4 regions of the Vibrio limimangrovi genome follow, and region 3 is predicted to be linked to each of the others. Evidence: predicted binding sites of a transcription regulator. Region 3 holds the regulator's gene; each other region holds the start of a gene.
The links. The regulator PurR, encoded in region 3, represses purine synthesis genes. The targets are predictions, from matches to a motif close to TNANGNAAACGTTTNCNTNA.
Positions count from the first base shown of each region.

Region 1: the regulator PurR is predicted to act here: its motif matches at 1,117-1,136, upstream of pyrD (quinone-dependent dihydroorotate dehydrogenase).
Region 2: the regulator PurR is predicted to act here: its motif matches at 1,195-1,214, upstream of ACWYU8_RS11785 (phosphoribosylaminoimidazolesuccinocarboxamide synthase).
Region 4: the regulator PurR is predicted to act here: its motif matches at 1,112-1,131, upstream of purT (formate-dependent phosphoribosylglycinamide formyltransferase).

Region 1 covers NZ_JBSUGF010000008.1:576,224-578,432, forward strand. The annotation lists gene pyrD (quinone-dependent dihydroorotate dehydrogenase) at 1-940, opposite strand, end outside; gene ACWYU8_RS13430 (NAD-glutamate dehydrogenase) at 1,242-2,209, opposite strand, start outside.
Region 2 covers NZ_JBSUGF010000008.1:235,160-237,368, reverse strand. The annotation lists gene ACWYU8_RS11795 (hypothetical protein) at 109-294, shown strand; gene ACWYU8_RS11790 (SulA-like leucine-rich domain-containing protein) at 721-1,113, shown strand; gene ACWYU8_RS11785 (phosphoribosylaminoimidazolesuccinocarboxamide synthase) at 1,331-2,209, shown strand, end outside.
Region 3 covers NZ_JBSUGF010000010.1:113,358-115,566, forward strand. The annotation lists cyclic di-GMP riboswitch class I at 66-154, opposite strand; gene purR (HTH-type transcriptional repressor PurR) at 421-1,425, opposite strand; gene torD (molecular chaperone TorD) at 1,858-2,209, opposite strand, start outside.
Region 4 covers NZ_JBSUGF010000008.1:266,201-268,409, reverse strand. The annotation lists gene cdd (cytidine deaminase) at 162-1,049, shown strand; gene purT (formate-dependent phosphoribosylglycinamide formyltransferase) at 1,197-2,209, shown strand, end outside.

The sequences.
Region 1 (2,209 bases), on a different contig from region 3:
GTTTCGCTCCTGCCATCATCTTCTCTTTTGCCGCGACATAAGAGTCAATACCACCAACACCAATAATCGGAAGTTTGTCTCCAAGCGTTTCGTGAAGTTTACGAACCACTTCTGTAGAACGAGATTGTACCGGACGGCCACTTAAGCCACCCGCCTCGTTTGCGTGTTTCATTCCTTCAACAACTGTTCGATCCAACGTCGTGTTCGTTGCGATCACACCATCAATGTTGTTCTTAATCAAAGACTCACAAATCTGAACGATCTCATCGTCGCTTAAGTCTGGCGCGATCTTAAGAGCTAACGGTACATACTTGCCGTGTTTCTTTTCCAACTCAGCCTGTTTCACTTTTAGTTCAGAAAGCAGCTCATCAAGTGCCTCACCGTACTGAAGAGAACGTAATCCTGGAGTGTTTGGAGAAGAGATATTTACCGCGATATAACCAGCGTATTCGTATACTTTTTCCATACAAATCAGATAGTCTTCTGCCCCTTTCTCTATCGGAGTGTCTTTGTTCTTACCGATATTGATGCCTAGGACGCAATCGAATTTCGCTTTTTTAACATTTTCAACCAGGTTATCAACGCCTAAGTTGTTAAAGCCCATGCGATTAATGATGCCCTCGGCTTCCACCAAACGGAATAAACGTGGCTTATCATTGCCAGGTTGAGGACGTGGAGTCACAGTACCTACTTCTACAAAACCAAAACCCATGGCGTCAAACGCTTCGATACATTCGCCGTTTTTGTCTAAACCAGCAGCGAGACCGACAGGGTTACGGAATGTTAGTCCCATGCACTCTACTGGACGATGTGGTAATTGTTGACGATAGAAAAGATCGAAAGGTGTGCCGTTAAAGCGTTGGAAGTTCTTGATTGCTAGATCATGTGCCTTTTCGGCATCAAGTTGGAAAAAGCCAGTTCTGGCTAAACGGTAAAGCATTGTGCCTCCGAAAGAAAAAAGCCCCGTGTAAACGGGACAATATTATTTACTGTTTTTAATCGTAATTCAATGAAAATGAATGGATTAAGTAAAATCATATTTTTCAAAATTAAATCCACATTAAAAACAAAGGGTTAAACATATATTTTGAATGCAAAATTCATAATTAATTTTGAAAAAGCAATCGATTTCAATAGATTTAAAGTTAAAAACAAAGTTACATTGTCACCTACAGCAGAACAAATCCGGCCAAATAAAAAAGCCCCATATTTCTACGGGGCCTGATTTAACTTTTTCTCTTCTAGTCGCTAGATGAACAGTTCAAGTTCAGAAGTACCAGTTCGCGAAGAGCAACTGAGAATTTTGCAAACTCATGGACCGTGCCCACCTTAAATTCGTTGAGAATACTTTCCCAACGTTGCAATGAAGGTTCATTGGTCTCTAACCAATTATCGAGCGCTGCCATGACATCGAACTCTTCTGCAGCACATGCACAGCTTAACACCTGAGCGGTTAACTGACGTTGTTGCCAATCCAAGTCTTCACGGAATGCCGCTCTTGCCAGCGCTTGCCAGTTGTTGTCGACCGCCTGGTTATTGATTTGCTTCAAGAACCAATGCAGAGATAGACGATCACCTAAGTTGAAGTACAACTTAGACGCTTGCTCAACTGTTTTGCCTGTTTCACTCGCTACTGCACAGATATCCAAAGCAGACTGAAGGCTGGATAGACGCGCAACTTTATTAGCAAGTGACACTTCAACTCCGTTTTCAATCCACGCCAATGCGACTTCGTTGTGCTCTTCAACTTCTGACTCAACAAGCATGCTATCCAGTGTTTCACTGATAACATTCACATCTTGTTTGTAAAGGTTGATCAACTCACCTACCGTATACTTACCACTGCGATTACGTAGTAGCCAACGTGCGATACGTCGTAGTGCACGACGAACATAGAACATGATTTCGTATTGCGCTTGTGCTGTCGCGATGTTGTCCAGTTCACGAGTCTGACTAAGGATCGATTCTAGTTCGAAAATTTCACGTGCTGCACTGTATGCATTCGCAATATCAACAACACTTGCACCTGTTTCTTCTTGTAGACGAGTGACAAAGTTGCAGCCCATCTCGTTAACCATCTGGTTTGCCAACGCTGTTGCGATAATTTCCACACGTAGCGGATGATTGACCATTTGTTGTTTATAGTTACGGCGTAACTCACTAGGGAAGTACGCAACTAGCTGTTTAGCGTGGAACTCATCATTCGCAA
Region 2 (2,209 bases), on a different contig from region 3:
CCTCTCAAATCAGTTAACAGACATTTAACTTCTATCTCTTATTTATGTCATAATGCTTTGCGAAAAATAGCACCTAAAAATTCAAACTATTCTAGGTGGGGAGAAATAATGTTCACTGTAGAAGGCACCTGCGACTGGTGTAAAAAAACGGCTCTTATCACACGTCATGACTATTTGGATGGAAAACATCATCACTCATGCCGTTCTTGTTATGACATGGCGAAAATCGATGTTCGCCTGTTCAATCAAGGTGAATTACAAATGCTTCAGCGAATGACTCAACGCACCCGTTGAGCAAAAGAAAAAGTTGAGTAAAAGAGCAAGTCAACGGAACTGATCCTATCAAAGCGCCTTTAACAAAGGCGCTTTTTTGTCGTATTTTTTCGCCTACTCCTACTTGCTATCAATACGATCTCGCGCGCCAGTCAATGCCAATCACCTGTATACGTTTCGAAAAAGCACTGTATAACCCCCCAACCCATGCTGTACTTACAGTATTACTCTCGGTGCATACCGTTTAAATACTGCGGTTCACCTCACATTTTGCACTCCGTACCATACATATCAAGACTCAAAATAAACCAATTAATATCAATAGGTTAATAAAAACTCCAACTCTAAATAGAACAGTTGTCGCCATAATTTATATAAAAACAAGTTGATCGGTCATCGAAAACAAACTACTGTATAAGCATACAGCATGTATAAAGGAACAGTAAGATGCAGATACACGGTCAAACTCAAACATATTCACGTTACAATGTACTCGCACAAGCTACTCAACCTATGGACGTTTCTGATCAGCTTCTGTCTAAGCTGGCTGTGCTTTCACAGCAGAAACAGTGGATCTTATTTACTTCCGAGTGTCCTCGTCCCAATTTTGACCAGCTCACTGCTTTCAATATTTGCTGTAAAAACGTCATTCAGATGAAGCCTTCTCAACAGCTTTCTGAAGTTCAAATTGTAATTAAAGCGATTCGTTCTGGTAACGCCAGTGCAGTCGTCGCCTCTAATGACATAGCGCCACTGAATCAATCCATGTTGCGTGACATTGGTCAGCGCTATCAATGTGAAGTCTTTTTCGTCGAAGGCAGAGTAAACCAGTATCACTAACAAGATCGACGTTACCCATCCTGCATCTCGCCTCCTTTAACTGGGGGCACTTTTTCACCTTCAGCTTAGATAATTCATAAATCAAGCAAACGTTTGCTTTTTCTCTGGCGAGTTAAAATAGTTCTGGTATGATGCCCACATTCGATTTATTCAGCTGTTAATTTTCGCTGAATATCTTCTCTTTATGACGTTTGATTCAGATAATAGGAATGTCGCAATGAGCCTTGCTAATCAAGTACTTGCCGTCAATGACGACCTGCCAATTCGCACTCACAAACCTGTTCACAGTGGTAAAGTTCGTTCAGTTTACTGGTTAACTGAAGAAGACAGCGCCCGCCTTATCAAAGAAAAAGGATACGACGTAGCTCCAGACGCACCTCTGGCGATCATGGTGATCAGCGATCGTATTTCTGCTTTTGATTGTATTTGGCATGGTGAAGGTGGTCTTAAAGGTGTGCCAGGTAAAGGCGCTGCATTAAACGCGATCTCTAACCATTGGTTTAAGCTTTTTAAAGACAACGGCTTGGCTGACAGCCACATTTTAGATATTCCTCACCCGTTTGTTTGGATCGTACAAAAAGCAAAACCAGTTAAAATCGAAGCAATTTGCCGTAAATACATCACAGGCTCAATGTGGCGTGCATATGCAAACGGTGAGCGCGAGTTCTGTGGAATTCAGCTGCCTGAAGGTCTTGAAAAAGACAAAGCGCTCCCAGAATTGTTGATGACACCTTCTACAAAAGGCATTTTGAAAGGGATTCCGGGCGTACCAGAAGCGGATGACGTTAACATCACTCGCCAAAATATCGTGGATAACTTTGAAGCATTTAACTTCTCTAGCGCAGAAGACATCGCACTGTATGAAAAGCTATTGAAAGAAGGCTTTAACGTTATCAGCAGTGCGCTAGAAGCGATTGACCAGATCTTCGTAGATACTAAATTCGAGTTCGGCTATGTCCAAGATGCTGCTGGTAATGAAAAACTGATTTACATGGATGAAGTGGGCACGCCAGATTCTTCTCGTATTTGGGATGCTAAAGAATACCAAGCAGGTAATATCGTCGAAAACTCGAAAGAAGGTTTCCGTCAGTTCCTG
Region 3 (2,209 bases):
GAGGTTAGCAAATACATACAGGAACAATGTCATTAAAGGGTAAACTCATCATATGTATATTTGCCATCGGTAACCCCGCTACCTTCCATTAATCAAATGGTTCAGGCCGGAAGCTTTGCGTCCCACCCTTTCGGATGGTTTGCCCTGTGCGTGACCTGTCGAGAATACTTTGTCTCTTGAATTAACATCACATTCTAGCGAATGAAGTGTGATGTTAGTTCAGGAAAATTAATCAAGATTATGTCTTGGTGTTCATATCTTGGGCAAAGGTTTTTCAACGAGAGGTATGGGTGTGAGAAAAGGACTACACGCAGCTAAAACAGCAACTTACCAAACATTTAACTTTTAGTCGTAGCGTTATTGAGTAAAAGGCTTATGTTGAGACAAAAAATAAGCGCTCCGGAGAGCGCTTGTTGCCAATTAATTGAGCTTTTTCACTGTATTACGAACGACCAGTTCTGGCTGCATTTCGAAAATGCGCTTCTCGTGCTCTTTGTCTTTAATGCGTTCAAGTAAAATTTCGAATGCATTTTTACCAACACGGCGTTTCGGTTGGTGAATGGTCGTAAGTGGCGGAGAAAAGTATTCTGCCAATTCGATATTGTCATAACCAACCACGGAAACATCGTCCGGGATCTTAATGCCATTTTGTTGTAAACGACTCATTAAGCCCAAAGCCATTGTGTCGTTGAAACAGAATACTGCGGTAGGACGCTTTTTCATTGCGGTAATTTTGTCAGCAACCAGAACCGCGGTATCACATTCAAAGTTACCTTCAAGAATCCAATCTTCGTTTACGGGTATATTCGCTTCTGCCATTGCTCGGCGGAAGCCCATAATGCGCTCTTGGCACGCGAGTTTTTCGAAGTGACCACTTAAGCAGGCAATATCAGTATGACCGTTGTCAATCAGATACTTAGTTGCGATGTAGCCGCCTTCTTCTGAGTTATCCATGATCTTGTCGGCTTGTGAGCTCTCAGGGCCCCAATCCATGACCACTTTTGGAATATCAGAATGACGGTCAAGCATCTCTTTTAGTTCTTCCGTCAGGTCTGAACACATCACTAAAATCCCATCCACACGCTTTTCAGCCAGCATTCGAATGTAATCGCGTTGCTTTTCGTAGATACCACCGGTATTACATAGGATCAGAGTGTAACCTTGACGATAACAGTAGCTTTCAACACCATCGATAACTTCTGAGAAGAATAGGTTAGTCGATTGAGTTACCAACATTCCGATGGTACGAGTTGAGTTACATTTCAAGCTACGAGCAACTGCGCTCGGTGCGTAATTGAGCTCATCAACTGCTTTCATTACTTTTTCTTGAGTTGCTTCTGCAACAAAACGCGTCTTGTTGATGACGTGCGAAACTGTAGTAGTAGAAACGCCGGCTAATCGAGCAACGTCTTTTATAGTGGCCATAAAGGTGTCCTGTATCGAGCTACTAATATACCTTGGAGTATAAAACCTTTTACTGAGTGCCTTTTGTAAACTTAGTGCCGCATAAACGTGTACGCTGAATCTGTTTCGCAGTGACAGCTCCGAAAACGGTAGAAGGTCTGTAGCAATACGGTTGATGAATATTATCGTCTTTCTCTGAGCGAAGAAGAGAACGTCAACCTAGTAAGAAAACACAAAAACCGCTTTATTTCAGCGGTTTACATAAAAATCATATTTAATCGTTTGCGTTCACATTTTAGCCCTATGTGGGTTGGCTGGCAATGACTTCAGCAGCAGATTTGTGTCTTTTATGTCACATTTTGATTGCTAAAAAAGCAAGCAATGGGACTCAATGAAGGGCAAACGAATAAAAATTGGGGAGCGCGAAAATAGGCTCCCAATCATTGGTGGCAATTATTCACCAAGAAGGTAAGCGCTGTCTAGTTTGCAAAATGCAACTAATAGTTGCGCGACGCTTGCGTAGAAACCGAAATCATCCATTTGCTGACATTTTGCTGCAAATTGTGGCAGCCAAGATAAGAGTTGACGTTCGATGAAATCATTCTGATTTGAGAAGGCTTGTTCCATATGTTTTTCTTGTTCGAGCTCATTGGAACGGATAATCATGCTGCCTAAAAAATCGAGTTCTACGGCTAAGTGATCGGCAGGTTCGTTAAGCTTATCGTCAATTGGTACGCCGAAATCAGCCATCAACTTCTCCATCTCTTGTGTTGATTTGTTATTCAGTAAACCTGTTTCGCAAATG
Region 4 (2,209 bases), on a different contig from region 3:
AGACGAAATTTACACTCAGCAGCTGCGCAATCGAATACATGTGTGACATCACTCTAATTATGTAACAAGCACAATTATTGCATAATTAAACGTGATATAAATCACTGAACATTTCTCTCCTTTGCTTAGAATAATTGTCCATGCATTAACAAGGATTCAACATGAAAAGTCGCATTGAACAAGCGCTATCAAACGCTCCTGAAGCACTTTCAAACCAACTTGCTCCTATCGTCCTTGCCGACGATTTTGATGCCACTCTTTCAGTTCAGCAGTTCGAGCAGTTACTTTCCGCTACTGGCTTATCAGATAAAGAGCTACGTGTTGCTCTGCTTCCTTTTGCCGCAGCCTATTCTTACGCTCCGATTTCTGAATTCTATGTTGGCGCGATTGTTCGCGGTCTCTCAGGTCGCCTTTACTTTGGTGCAAACATGGAGTTCCTTGGTGTTCAGTTAGGACAAACCGTTCACGCAGAGCAATCTGCAATCAGCCATGCCTGGATGAAAGGCGAACGTGGTCTAAAAAACATTACAATTAACTTCAGCCCTTGCGGTCACTGCCGTCAGTTTATGAATGAGCTGTCTACCGCGAAAGAGTTAAAGGTACAGCTACCAGAGCGTGAAGAAAAATCGCTACACGAATACCTTCCTGAAGCGTTTGGCCCTGCAGATTTGGGGATCACATCTGGTTTAATGGCAGACGTGAAGCATCAGTTTGGATGTGATGATGACGATGTATTGATTCAAAAAGCCGTTGATGCAATGAACATGAGTCATGCCCCATACACGAACAACCTAAGCGGCTTAGCATTAGAGCTTGCTGACGGGCGTATTATTCAGGGTGCCTACGCAGAAAATGCCGCATTCAACCCAAGCCTTCCACCTCTGCAAGTGGCGCTGATTCAGGTACTTCTGGCTGGCGAAACGTTCGATAAAATTACAGCAGCGGCTTTGGTAGAAAATTCTGAAGGCAAGATTAGCCACTTAGCCGATACACAATCGACGTTAGAAGCGCTGAATCCGGATATTCCGCTCAGTTTCGTTAACGTGTAACACCGACAATAATGTCGATCGAAGCTCTACAAGATGTAGAGCTTTTTTATTGTGAAAAAGCCGGAAGCAAACGTTTGCTTTGCGAGAAAAATTCAGTATGATCCCCTGAAAATTTTGTCTCATCACTTTATTTTGTAAGGGAACAATATGTTCGGTACCGCAACTAGCGCGAATGCTACCCGTGTATTACTTTTAGGCTCAGGCGAACTTGGTAAAGAAGTAGCAATTGAATGCCAACGACTTGGTTTAGAAGTCATCGCTTGTGACCGTTACGCGAATGCACCAGCGATGCAAGTCGCTCACCGCAGCTACGTGCTTGATATGCTAGATGGCCAAGCTTTAGAAGAGATCATCAACAAAGAACAACCAGCTTACGTGGTACCGGAAATTGAAGCTATCGCGACAGACAAACTGGTTGAGCTTGAAGAGAAGGGCCTGAATGTAGTTCCAACTGCAAAGGCGACTAAACTCACCATGAACCGCGAAGGCATTCGCCGTTTAGCCGCAGAAGAGCTTGATCTTGCCACTTCTCCTTACAAATTTGCAGATAGCTATGACGATTTCAAAGCGGCAGTAGAATTCGTCGGTATCCCATGTGTCGTTAAACCAGTAATGAGTTCATCTGGTAAAGGCCAGAGCGTTATCAAAACAGAAGACGACATCGAAAAAGCGTGGAATTATGCACAGGAAGGCGGTCGTACTGGCGCAGGCCGTGTGATCGTGGAAGGCTTCATCGATTTCGACTACGAGATCACGCTACTGACAGTACGTGCGGTTGATGGCGTACATTTCTGTGCTCCAATCGGTCACCGCCAAGAAGATGGCGACTACCGTGAATCTTGGCAACCACAAGAAATGTCTGAGAACGCGATAAAAGCGGCTGAGTTCACTGCTGAGAAAGTGGTTAATGCTCTGGGTGGTTACGGCATTTTCGGTGTGGAGCTATTTGTGAAAGGCGATAAAGTTATCTTTAACGAAGTGTCTCCTCGCCCACACGATACCGGCATGGTAACCATGATTTCACAGGAAATGTCTGAGTTCGCGCTTCATGTCCGCGCGTTTACAGGTATGCCAATTAACAAAATCGTTCAATACGGACCTTCTGCATCAGCAGTCATACTGGGACAAGGCACTTCAACGAATATTCGTTTCGATAACCT